DNA from 2 places in the Heyndrickxia sp. NPDC080065 genome. Region 1 is predicted to be linked to the other one. Evidence: riboswitches for the same ligand, from Rfam matches in the RefSeq annotation. Region 1 holds a riboswitch; the other holds the start of a gene.

The links. A riboswitch is a leader RNA that binds a small molecule or an ion and turns the genes downstream of it on or off. The one in region 1 is predicted to bind thiamine pyrophosphate.
Region 2: linked by a shared signal. The riboswitch ahead of thiT (energy-coupled thiamine transporter ThiT) and the one ahead of ACQKP0_RS21810 (YkoF family thiamine/hydroxymethylpyrimidine-binding protein) in region 1 are both predicted to bind thiamine pyrophosphate.

Annotation. Positions count from the first base shown of each region.
Region 1 covers NZ_JBNNWS010000022.1:23,845-28,689, reverse strand. Annotated here, with positions in the region: gene ACQKP0_RS21820 (ABC transporter ATP-binding protein) at 1-67, opposite strand, end outside; gene ACQKP0_RS21815 (ECF transporter S component) at 73-651, opposite strand; gene ACQKP0_RS21810 (YkoF family thiamine/hydroxymethylpyrimidine-binding protein) at 666-1,259, opposite strand; TPP riboswitch at 1,364-1,474, opposite strand; gene ACQKP0_RS21805 (amino acid permease) at 1,778-3,244, shown strand; gene ACQKP0_RS21800 (hypothetical protein) at 3,485-3,673, opposite strand; gene ACQKP0_RS21795 (hypothetical protein) at 3,726-4,442, opposite strand; gene ACQKP0_RS21790 (hypothetical protein) at 4,462-4,845, opposite strand, start outside.
Region 2 covers NZ_JBNNWS010000002.1:140,624-145,468, forward strand. Annotated here, with positions in the region: gene ACQKP0_RS02835 (hypothetical protein) at 1-884, opposite strand, end outside; gene thiT (energy-coupled thiamine transporter ThiT) at 1,210-1,782, opposite strand; TPP riboswitch at 1,897-1,997, opposite strand; gene ACQKP0_RS02845 (ammonium transporter) at 2,349-3,605, opposite strand; gene ACQKP0_RS02850 (YkoP family protein) at 3,780-4,346, opposite strand; gene ACQKP0_RS02855 (GNAT family N-acetyltransferase) at 4,532-4,845, opposite strand, start outside.

The DNA of each region.
Region 1 (4,845 bases):
AAATTGATTCATCCTCATACGAAAGTGAAAGATTCGAAACCTCTAATATTTCTTTACTTGGCTCCATTGTTATCACGCCGCTTTTCTCTTTTTTATCTCTTTGCCCAGTGGCATTCCGTTGAGTACTCCCGTTTTGGCCAATCCTTCACTAATATATTTTCCAAGCAAACCAGCAAGTAGTGCACCGGATATCATTCTTATGACAAGCATCGATAACACGTAAGTAGTTGAAAGTGTGGCAAAGCCTGAAATAAAATACCCCCAGGCAAAACTAAAAATGGATGCACCCACTCCAGCAAGCATTAACACCCAGGTGGAATAACGCTTCCATCCAGTTGCAGCAAATACAGCCTCTGCACCAAGTCCTTGGATAAAGCCAGAGATTAATAGTCTAGGCCCAACTGCATTTCCAATTAAAATTTCTACAAATGCAGCAATCGTTTCAGAAAGAACCGCCGCACCAGGTTTACGAATAATATTCGCTACAATAATAGAAACAATAAACCAGATTCCAAAGATCGGTTCGTAACCTATCGGACCAACTAATCCAAAAAAGACATTCCCCAGCTGGGCAAATAATAAATAAACGATAGCAAAGACAATCCCTAATACCGACATTACAACAATTTCACGTAGATTCCATTTCGACATTGTTCCTGCCCCCCTTATTTATTTTTCCTTGATGGACTGTTCGCTGAAATATTGACCGTCATTGTCACATGGTTTACTTTTTCCTGTGTGTAATGGAAGGACTGCTCTAAAGTAGCAAATACATCATGAGCATCACCATCTAATCGACTAGCATAGTGGATTCCACTTGTAAATGTGCCCTTTTCCTTAGCCAAATCAACAACATCAGCAATAATTTGCATATATGATTCATTATTCATAGGATAGAGAGCGAATTGTGTCGGCGCCTCAATATGTAAGTTCTTTATCTTATCTTCATTCATTCGTACACCATCAGCTGACATAAAGACATCCCCATCTGAATCCCCTGGACATCCGATTGAAAAAGTTCCATTTAGAACGACATGTTTTTCAGTTTGTGCAGATAATAAATAAATCGCTTTAGCTACATCAAATACATGCTCCATTTTCCCTCGAATCACTGTACTTATATCATCTGTTTTAACCCATACTTTAGAAGTATCCACTTGTTCAAGGGTGGATAAAATAATGTCTACAAACTCATCTGTCATTGGGTAAAGCGAAAAACGAAAACCTACAATTCTACTTGTTCCGCATGATTGTGTCATAAAAATTCTCCTCCAATATAGAAATTAATCTTTTTAGAGAATAAAAAAACTGCATCTCACGGAAGATGCAGTAGTATCCAAATAAATGTAACCAAAATGATTTACAAAATACTACTACACTTCCCCACGCTAGTATTATCTAGATCGGGTAATAAGGGATCGGAACGCTCTTCCACGTTCACATCTCAGCTATTTCAGCACCCCTAGTGCAGATAGGTTATATGCAGTTTTATTATTCGCACTTATCATACATGACAAAGAATCATGTGTAAAGATACTTAATTTTATTTTTTCTGAAAATGTCTAATTATCATCTTTTTATATTATTCTAGAAAAATATTTTTTATGCAATAAAATTCATTTACATGGTAAAATATACACTTTCTATTTTCATTGCTTTTGGTTTATGATATCGTTATATAGTTATTAATATTAATTTTCATAAATAAATATCCATCTGATAGATTTTATACTAGTTACTATAGGAATAATGAACGAATGTTAGAGGTGCCATAATTATGGGTAATCAAATAGAACAAACTAACGTCACCCAAAATGGTGAATTAAAACGCAGCTTAAAGGCGCGGCATTTGATGATGATATCACTTGGCGGATCAATTGGTACAGGGCTTTTTCTAGGAAGTGGAGCCGCTATTTATCAAGCAGGACCTGGAGGGGCATTACTCGCCTATCTGATTATTGGTGTCATGGTCTATTTCATTATGACCAGTCTCGGTGAACTTGCTTCCTTTATGCCCACAAGCGGCGCCTTCAGCACATATGCTACTCGGTTTATTGACCCTGCATTAGGGTTTGCATTAGGCTGGAACTATTGGTACAGCTGGGCGATTACACTTGCTGCAGAACTTTCCGCTTCTACACTAGTAATGAAGTTCTGGTTCCCTAATAGCCCATCATGGTTATGGAGCGGGCTTTTTATACTCATCATTTTCGGTATCAATATCCTTTCCGTTAAAGGATATGGAGAAGGGGAATATTGGTTTTCGTTTATCAAAGTCGCTACCATCATTATTTTCATCATTGTTGGTTTCTTAATGATATTTGGAATTATGAAGGGCGATGCCGTCGGCTTTAAAAACTTCACGATTGGAGACGCTCCGTTCCACGGAGGAATCTTAGCAGTCATAGGTGTGTTTCTAACAGCTGGTTTTTCCTTTCAAGGGACAGAAATTGTTGGTGTCGCTGCTGGAGAAAGTGAAAATCCAAGGGAAAACGTTCCAAAAGCAATCAAAAGCATTTTTTGGCGAATACTTTTATTTTATGTACTTGCCATCATCGTAATCGGTTTAATCATTCCTTATACAACTGAAAGCTTGAAGAGCGAGGATATCATGGTTAGTCCTTTTACATTAGTGTTTAAGAAGGCGGGACTTGCCTTTGCTGCTTCTTTAATGAACGCAGTCATCTTAACAGCCGTCTTATCAGCTGGTAACTCAAGTCTCTATGCATCAACAAGAATTTTATATGCTATGGCAAAAGAAGGACAAGCTCCAAAGTTCTTTGGAAAGATCAATAAACGTGGTATTCCAGTAGCGGCATTAGTTGCCACTACATTAGTCGGAATGCTCACCTTTCTTGCTTCCGCTTTTGGTGATGGAGCTATTTATATGTGGTTATTGAACGCTGCAGGTATTACAGGATTTATCTTCTGGTTAGGGATTGCAGCCAGCCATTATCGTTTTCGAAAAGTATATATTGCCCAAGGACACTCACTCGAAAAGCTTCCTTACCGTGCAAAACTTTATCCATTTGGACCGATATTTGCTTTCTTAGTAGGTTTAGTCGTCATAATTGCCCAAGACTATCAAGCCTTTCTAAGCGAAAGAATTGATTGGATGGACATTATCGCTGCTTATCTCGGGATCCCATTATTTTTAATTATGTGGTTTGGCTACAAGTTTATTAAGAAAACAAAGGTTGTTCCTTTGAGGGAATGTGAGATTGATGTGGACGGGATGAAGTAAATACATTCATGTTATTTTGCTTCCTCATTTGTTGTGAATGGTGTAACAATAACAGCATGTTCTCTACTAAAAAGGTCTTAAATATTAACATAATTAACAATAAAAGGGGTACCATCGGAAAAATTCAATGGTACCCCTTTTTTATTTTACTATTCCGAAAATGAAAAAAAAGAACTGTTTTATTATTGAGTAAACAATTCTTTTTTCTATTTATCCATATTTATGTTTGAAAGAAATTACTTACCCCTTCATAGTAGTTAAGTGATTTTTCCTTATAAAAGGTAATGCAATTCCCACGATGATAGCTGTATAAGGAAACTTACCATCTCCTGCTAACCAATCCAAGGCTGTTACAGGTACAAAAATTGCATAAATGAAAATCATTAAAAACAGGTAAATTCTCCGCCATTTCTTTTCACGTTTTGACATATCCAACCCCCTAACCAAGATAAGTTACTATCTCCATTTGAATTGGAATTATTTATGCTAAATATTTATTACTAGTATCAAGTGTTGGACTTGTTTCCAATTCCTGCTTCCATTTAGAAGCGAATAAACTTACAACGATTACATTAAACGGAAAGACAATCATATTTATTAGCATCTGCCCTGATATAATAGCTAAATAACTATTTGTCACAGCGGATATAGCAAATAAACCTAAGAATCCTGCACATACATCAATTAAACTTGTAAAAATAATAATCGTTAATAAAGAAAAAAAGTATCTTTTCCCAATTTTCCTAGCCTTTTTAAAGCTTTTTGACATTGGCTTTTCCTCAAATATCATTATTTGTGGTGTTAAATAGAACAGCACCATAAACAAGATTCCAGGGATAATTAACAATAAAAGGCCGAATACAACAGCTACAGAAAAAATAACGCTAAAAAGAAAAACAGCTGATCCATGATTTAGAAACGCCCCATAGGCTTTTCTTAACGGCTTTTCATCTCCTTCTAAGTCACTTTTGACCAGTTGAATAAATGGCACTTGAACAATAACTAGCAAAAGTAACATAAGTAAGAGATTCGTAAAGTCCGCTACAAAATCAGCACCTGTAATAGTAGCTATTTGATAAACACTTCCCGAAATAATATTATGAATGATTAGAAAAGGAAGTGTAATGGATAAAGACAATATAATGATGGAATAAAAATTTCGATTGTATATTGAAAATCCTTCTAAAATAGTTTTCATTATTCTCTCCAATAAAAAATCAGTTTCTTAAAATCGGTAATATATCATGCTGGAAACAATATTCTATTTCTTTTTGATCCAACTCTTTAAATGCCTCAATTCCAGCTTCTCCCTTAGGTAAATCAAAAACACTGCCTACTCTTTTATCAATATAATTATCTAAAGATTTTTGTAATCCGCTAACATTTCTTGGATGACTATAATTTGATAATTGTTTTTTTAAACTTTTGTACTCTTTTTTATTTGGATTATCTTCATGTTCCTCTAAATACTGAAGTACCTTTTTTATTGAATCGATGGTTTCCCACTGAGTTACTCCTTGCTTATGAATAGTCAGTGAATACTCCGAAAAAACATTTTCCGCCTCTTTTGCATGTTCTTCAGTCAAAATATGGTTTGTTAA
Region 2 (4,845 bases), on a different contig from region 1:
TCTCCATCAATTAACAAATACTGTAATACTTCATAACCCTTATATTTTTCCTTAAGTGCTGACATATTCGCTCGCACTAAAAAATCGGATTTATCCAACATAAATACCGAACGAAAATCAGTTAATTGTTTATATTCTTTTACATCTTCACTTCGCATATAGCCTTTACCGAGATCTTTAATATCAACAAGCGCAATTTTTTCTTCTTCTTGTAATACTGTTATTACAGACCTTATTACTTTAATACTTAAGCTTGACCAGCTCTTAATTTGTTCTTCGGAAGCGAATACCATTCCATTTAAAAAATTTAAGATCACGTTTTTGAGAGAATCTATAAATTCCTCATCACTTACATTTATTTCAAACCATTCAGTAGCAAAATCGAACCATCCTGTATCCCAGTCTGTATCAACCTGGTCTTCATATACTAAAAAGGCTTCTTGTAGACTTTGTAAAGCCTTTGTAATTTCCGAGCTTGTATATGGAAGTTCTCCTTTCAGCTGTTCTTTCGATATTCCTCCGGTTTTCTTAATTAAACCGATAATCTCTTCATGAATGGGCTTAATCGTTTTTAGCGTTTTTCGGAATACTGTAGCATACAGTTTCAAATCTTCTTGGAGTACATATCCAACACGTCCTCCAATAAATCGACCTTTTACCATTCGATGTTTCTCTCTTAATCTACTTGATAGTAAAAAATCATCGATGTTTGTTCGATGTACTAATCTTGGAGGATCGCCTGGCCGTGTAAAATGAACAGGTGCAACGGGCTGTAACAGCCTAAATAGTTCAATATATTCTGTATGTCTATTTTCAATATCAATGGGATCGAGTAAACTTTGTCTCTTCATTCGTTCATATAAAATGATCTCTTTACTGAGCATGCTAGTATTTCTCCTCTTAAAGTATTAGTTAATAATTATTTCTTGCAGCTTTACTAAAAATCCTTTATATCCTTTTTATAAAAACAAAGTATAAATAAAAAATGATAGAGGGCAGCCCGAGGCAATGTTATTGAACACTTTACCTTAGGCTGCCCTCCTTACAATTTTCTACAAAATCAACATCTAAATCCTTAATCAAACGTTTGATTAAAAGATCACTAAACCCTTATTAAACTGATGTTTTTTCTGAATCACCCTACGCGAAAATTGTCACTTAAATATAAGTTTTTCCACAAGGAATGTTGAACTTTTTAAATAGTATCTCTTACGCTAATTTCTTCACTAGGATAGGCGCCATAGAAATAAGAATACCTAAAATAATTGCACAGAGTATGAAAGATCCAATCATTGATGTTCCGTTCGCGATAAAAGAATATAAAACAGCTGATTGCCCTTTTGGAGCATACTTTCCCCAAAAAATAAAGCCTGCAAGAAAGTGCCAAAAATATCGAGCTAAACTTCCGAAAAATACTCCAATAGCGGCCCAGAAAACAGCTTTTCTTCTACTTCCCTCCTGGATGCTGGATTGTATTAAAGGCTGAAAGAAACCAGCTATTCCGATAAATGCAAAAGCGATAAAATATTCGATAAATCCTTGTAAAGGAGTTAAAATACCGCCAGCAGCATCTCCTGTAACAACTTTCAGGAGCCCCCATAATAACCCTGAAACAAAACCCGCTTTTACTCCCCAGCGAAAGGCAACAATAAAGATGGGAACCATCTTAAATGAAATTGAAATAGCTGGGGATAGTTTAATAGATGGTATGAAATCTAAAAGCATAGCAAATGCCGCACATAGTGCTATTTCAATAAGTACAACTAAACGAAAATTTTTCATAAAAAAAATCCCTCCTATGTAATGTTTAATTAATAAACGATACCTCAAGAGGGAATATTTAAGAAAGAATAATTGATCATTATTCATTAAGACTCTTTTTCTATACAAAAACAGCCTTCATTAAAGCCACATCCCTACGCTAGAATTAACTAACAGGTTCGAAGGGTCAGAACTTAATGTTCACTCTCAGCAATATTGCTCCCCTTGTGGTAACGTTATTTAATTGGCACATCCATTGTATACCATTTTCATAAACTATGAAACAATTTTTTCTCTACAAAAAATTTTCAGATATTTTATTAGCAACCTCAAAACGACTTTTCTACAAAAATCGCCAATACCGTATTTAATCAAACGTTTGATTAAATACCTTTAAAACACCGGTATAATAATACTTTCTATAAATTTCATTTGAAAAATTTGCAGAAAAGGCAACTCTCAATAAACTAATCAAACGTTTGATTAAAAGATCGTTAAATCCTAATAAACTAGTATTTCAACTCAATCACACTACGCGAAAATTGTCATTTAAATAAGTTTGTTCCTAACCTCTCGTAACATTTATTTTAACTTGCTTTTCCTTTTGAAATAATTTCCGGATACCCATAGCTGCCATGTTCACTTAAATCAAGACCAACGATTTCTTCTTCTTCAGAAACACGAAGTCCGTTCATGAGCTTTTTCATCACATACAAGATAACAAACGAAACAACAAAAGCATATAAACCTGATACAAATACGCCTATAAATTGCACACCTAATTGATGAAAGCCTCCACCATAAAATAAGCCAGGCGATCCCACTGTTGCCAATTCCTTTGTTGCAAAGAAACCTGTTGATAAAGTTCCCCATACACCTGCTGTTCCGTGAACAGATAAAGCATAGATAGGATCATCAATTTTTCTTTTATCAAAAAATCTCATACTATAAAACACTAATATTCCAGCTACAAAGCCAATTACTACAGATGCCCAAGTAGTGACGAATGCACACGATGCGGTAATAGCTACAAGTCCAGCTAATGCGCCATTTAATATAGTAGTAATATCCGATTTACCTAATACCATCCACGAAATCAGAAGGGCAGCAAATGCACCGGCAGCGGCTGCTAAATTCGTATTTAGCGCAACAAAGCCAAAGAATCCATCTTTAACTGATAGGGTGCTGCCTGCATTAAATCCAAACCATCCAATCCACAGTAAAAGAGTTCCTAATGCTGTAAACACTTGGTTGTGACCAAAAATATTATTCACCGATCCATCTTTATTGTACTTACCAATTCTCGGCTTCAATAAAATTGTAGCAGCTAATGCTGCCATCGCTCCTGTCAAATGGACAACTGTTGAGCCTGCAAAGTCTTGTTTGCCATGTTCAGCTAACCAACCGCCTCCCCAAATCCAATGGGCAATGACTGGATAAACAGCAATTGAAAAGAGGATAGAAAAGATAACATAAGTGGAAAATTTCGCACGCTCTGCAAACCCTCCAAAAGCAATGGTTAATGAGATCGTGGCAAAAGCGAGTTGAAACAAAAAGAAGACTGAAGTAGAGAGATTATTACCATCTATTTCATAACCGGAGTAAAAAAAGTGAGAAAGTCCTATAAAAAAGTTTGAAGAATCACCAAAAATAAAAGCATATCCAACTGACCAAAATATAAGGGATCCAATACCAAATGTAATGATTGTTTTACCAGCAATATGTCCTGCATTTTTCATACGTGCGGATCCGGACTCCAGTAAAATAAATCCACCTTGCATAAGAATAACTAATATTGCCCCCAACATTACCCAAATACTATTCAATAATATTTCTGTTCCCATTGCAATCCTCCTAGTGTTATAAAATATAATAATTTTATGTTATAAAACATAACATACGATCTTATTTGTTATATATTTTAGAGGAGTTTTTATTAATGTCAATAAATATTCATAAATTTTTATTTTCATGTTATGAAATATAACATGAAATTTAGCCCAAAAAAAAGAGGAGGATTAAACCCCCAAATATTTTTCAAATAGCTGTGATTTTGACATAAAAAGATAAGTTGGTTTTTGATTTTTAATTCTGCGGAAGGAAAGCGATGTTGTAGAGAGAAGAAATATAGGCATTTGCGTAATTCTTTTAAACTGAGTGTATATCCCACTTTCTGGATACATTTGCTCAAATCCCAGCTTCTTTACACCTTTGTTAAGCATGGTAATGCCTATAACGCCTTTAATATTGTCAGCTCTTTTATGATCTTCGATAAACTTCGCTAATAAGGGCATCGATTGTTCAACCATTTTATAAATAGCTCTTGTACGCTGTACAGGGTGGTTTATTGAAATCACTTCCCTTAAAATACGGACATTGTGTAAATGGATTTTCAATAAACAGTCGTTTTTCGTAATCAATGTCCCATCCGTTAACAAAAAGTCTTTCCCCTTATATTTTGTAAGCTTCACTCGAAAGATAGCCTTCTTATTATGAAAAGAACCAATATATTTAAGACGTCTTATTAGATGATAAAATGGATCGATAAAAGTCCATATGGAAATAATAGAATATCGTATAAACAAATTATGATATCCCCTTTCAAATAACTCATCTTGTTTAGGATAAACATTTTATATAAATTTAACTCACGAAGGAATAAGGAAATAACATAATACCCTTATGAATAAAATCCCCCTGCTTCACATAAGTTGAAAGAGGAGGAATAAGCTGATACTCGTTCTTATTATTTTTTCCAATACAAGGTTTATTATTTCGCATAATAAATAACTTCATGCTTATTAATAAAACCGGCACTCATATATAGTTTTAAGGCTTTTTCATTGTCGGCATCAACACAAAGTTGAATTTCGTTAATTTGGAACTTATAAAATAATTGGTTTAGCGCCGCTTTAATTAAATTCCTTCCAATACCTTTTTTTCTATGGTCAGGTGATACACCGATGAATTCAATACTGCCTTCTTTATATTCCGGATTAGCTTCAAAGTAAACATAGCCTTGTAATTGTCCATTATTATTTGCTACAATCACTTTTCTTTGATCATTTAAACGATTAAGAATGG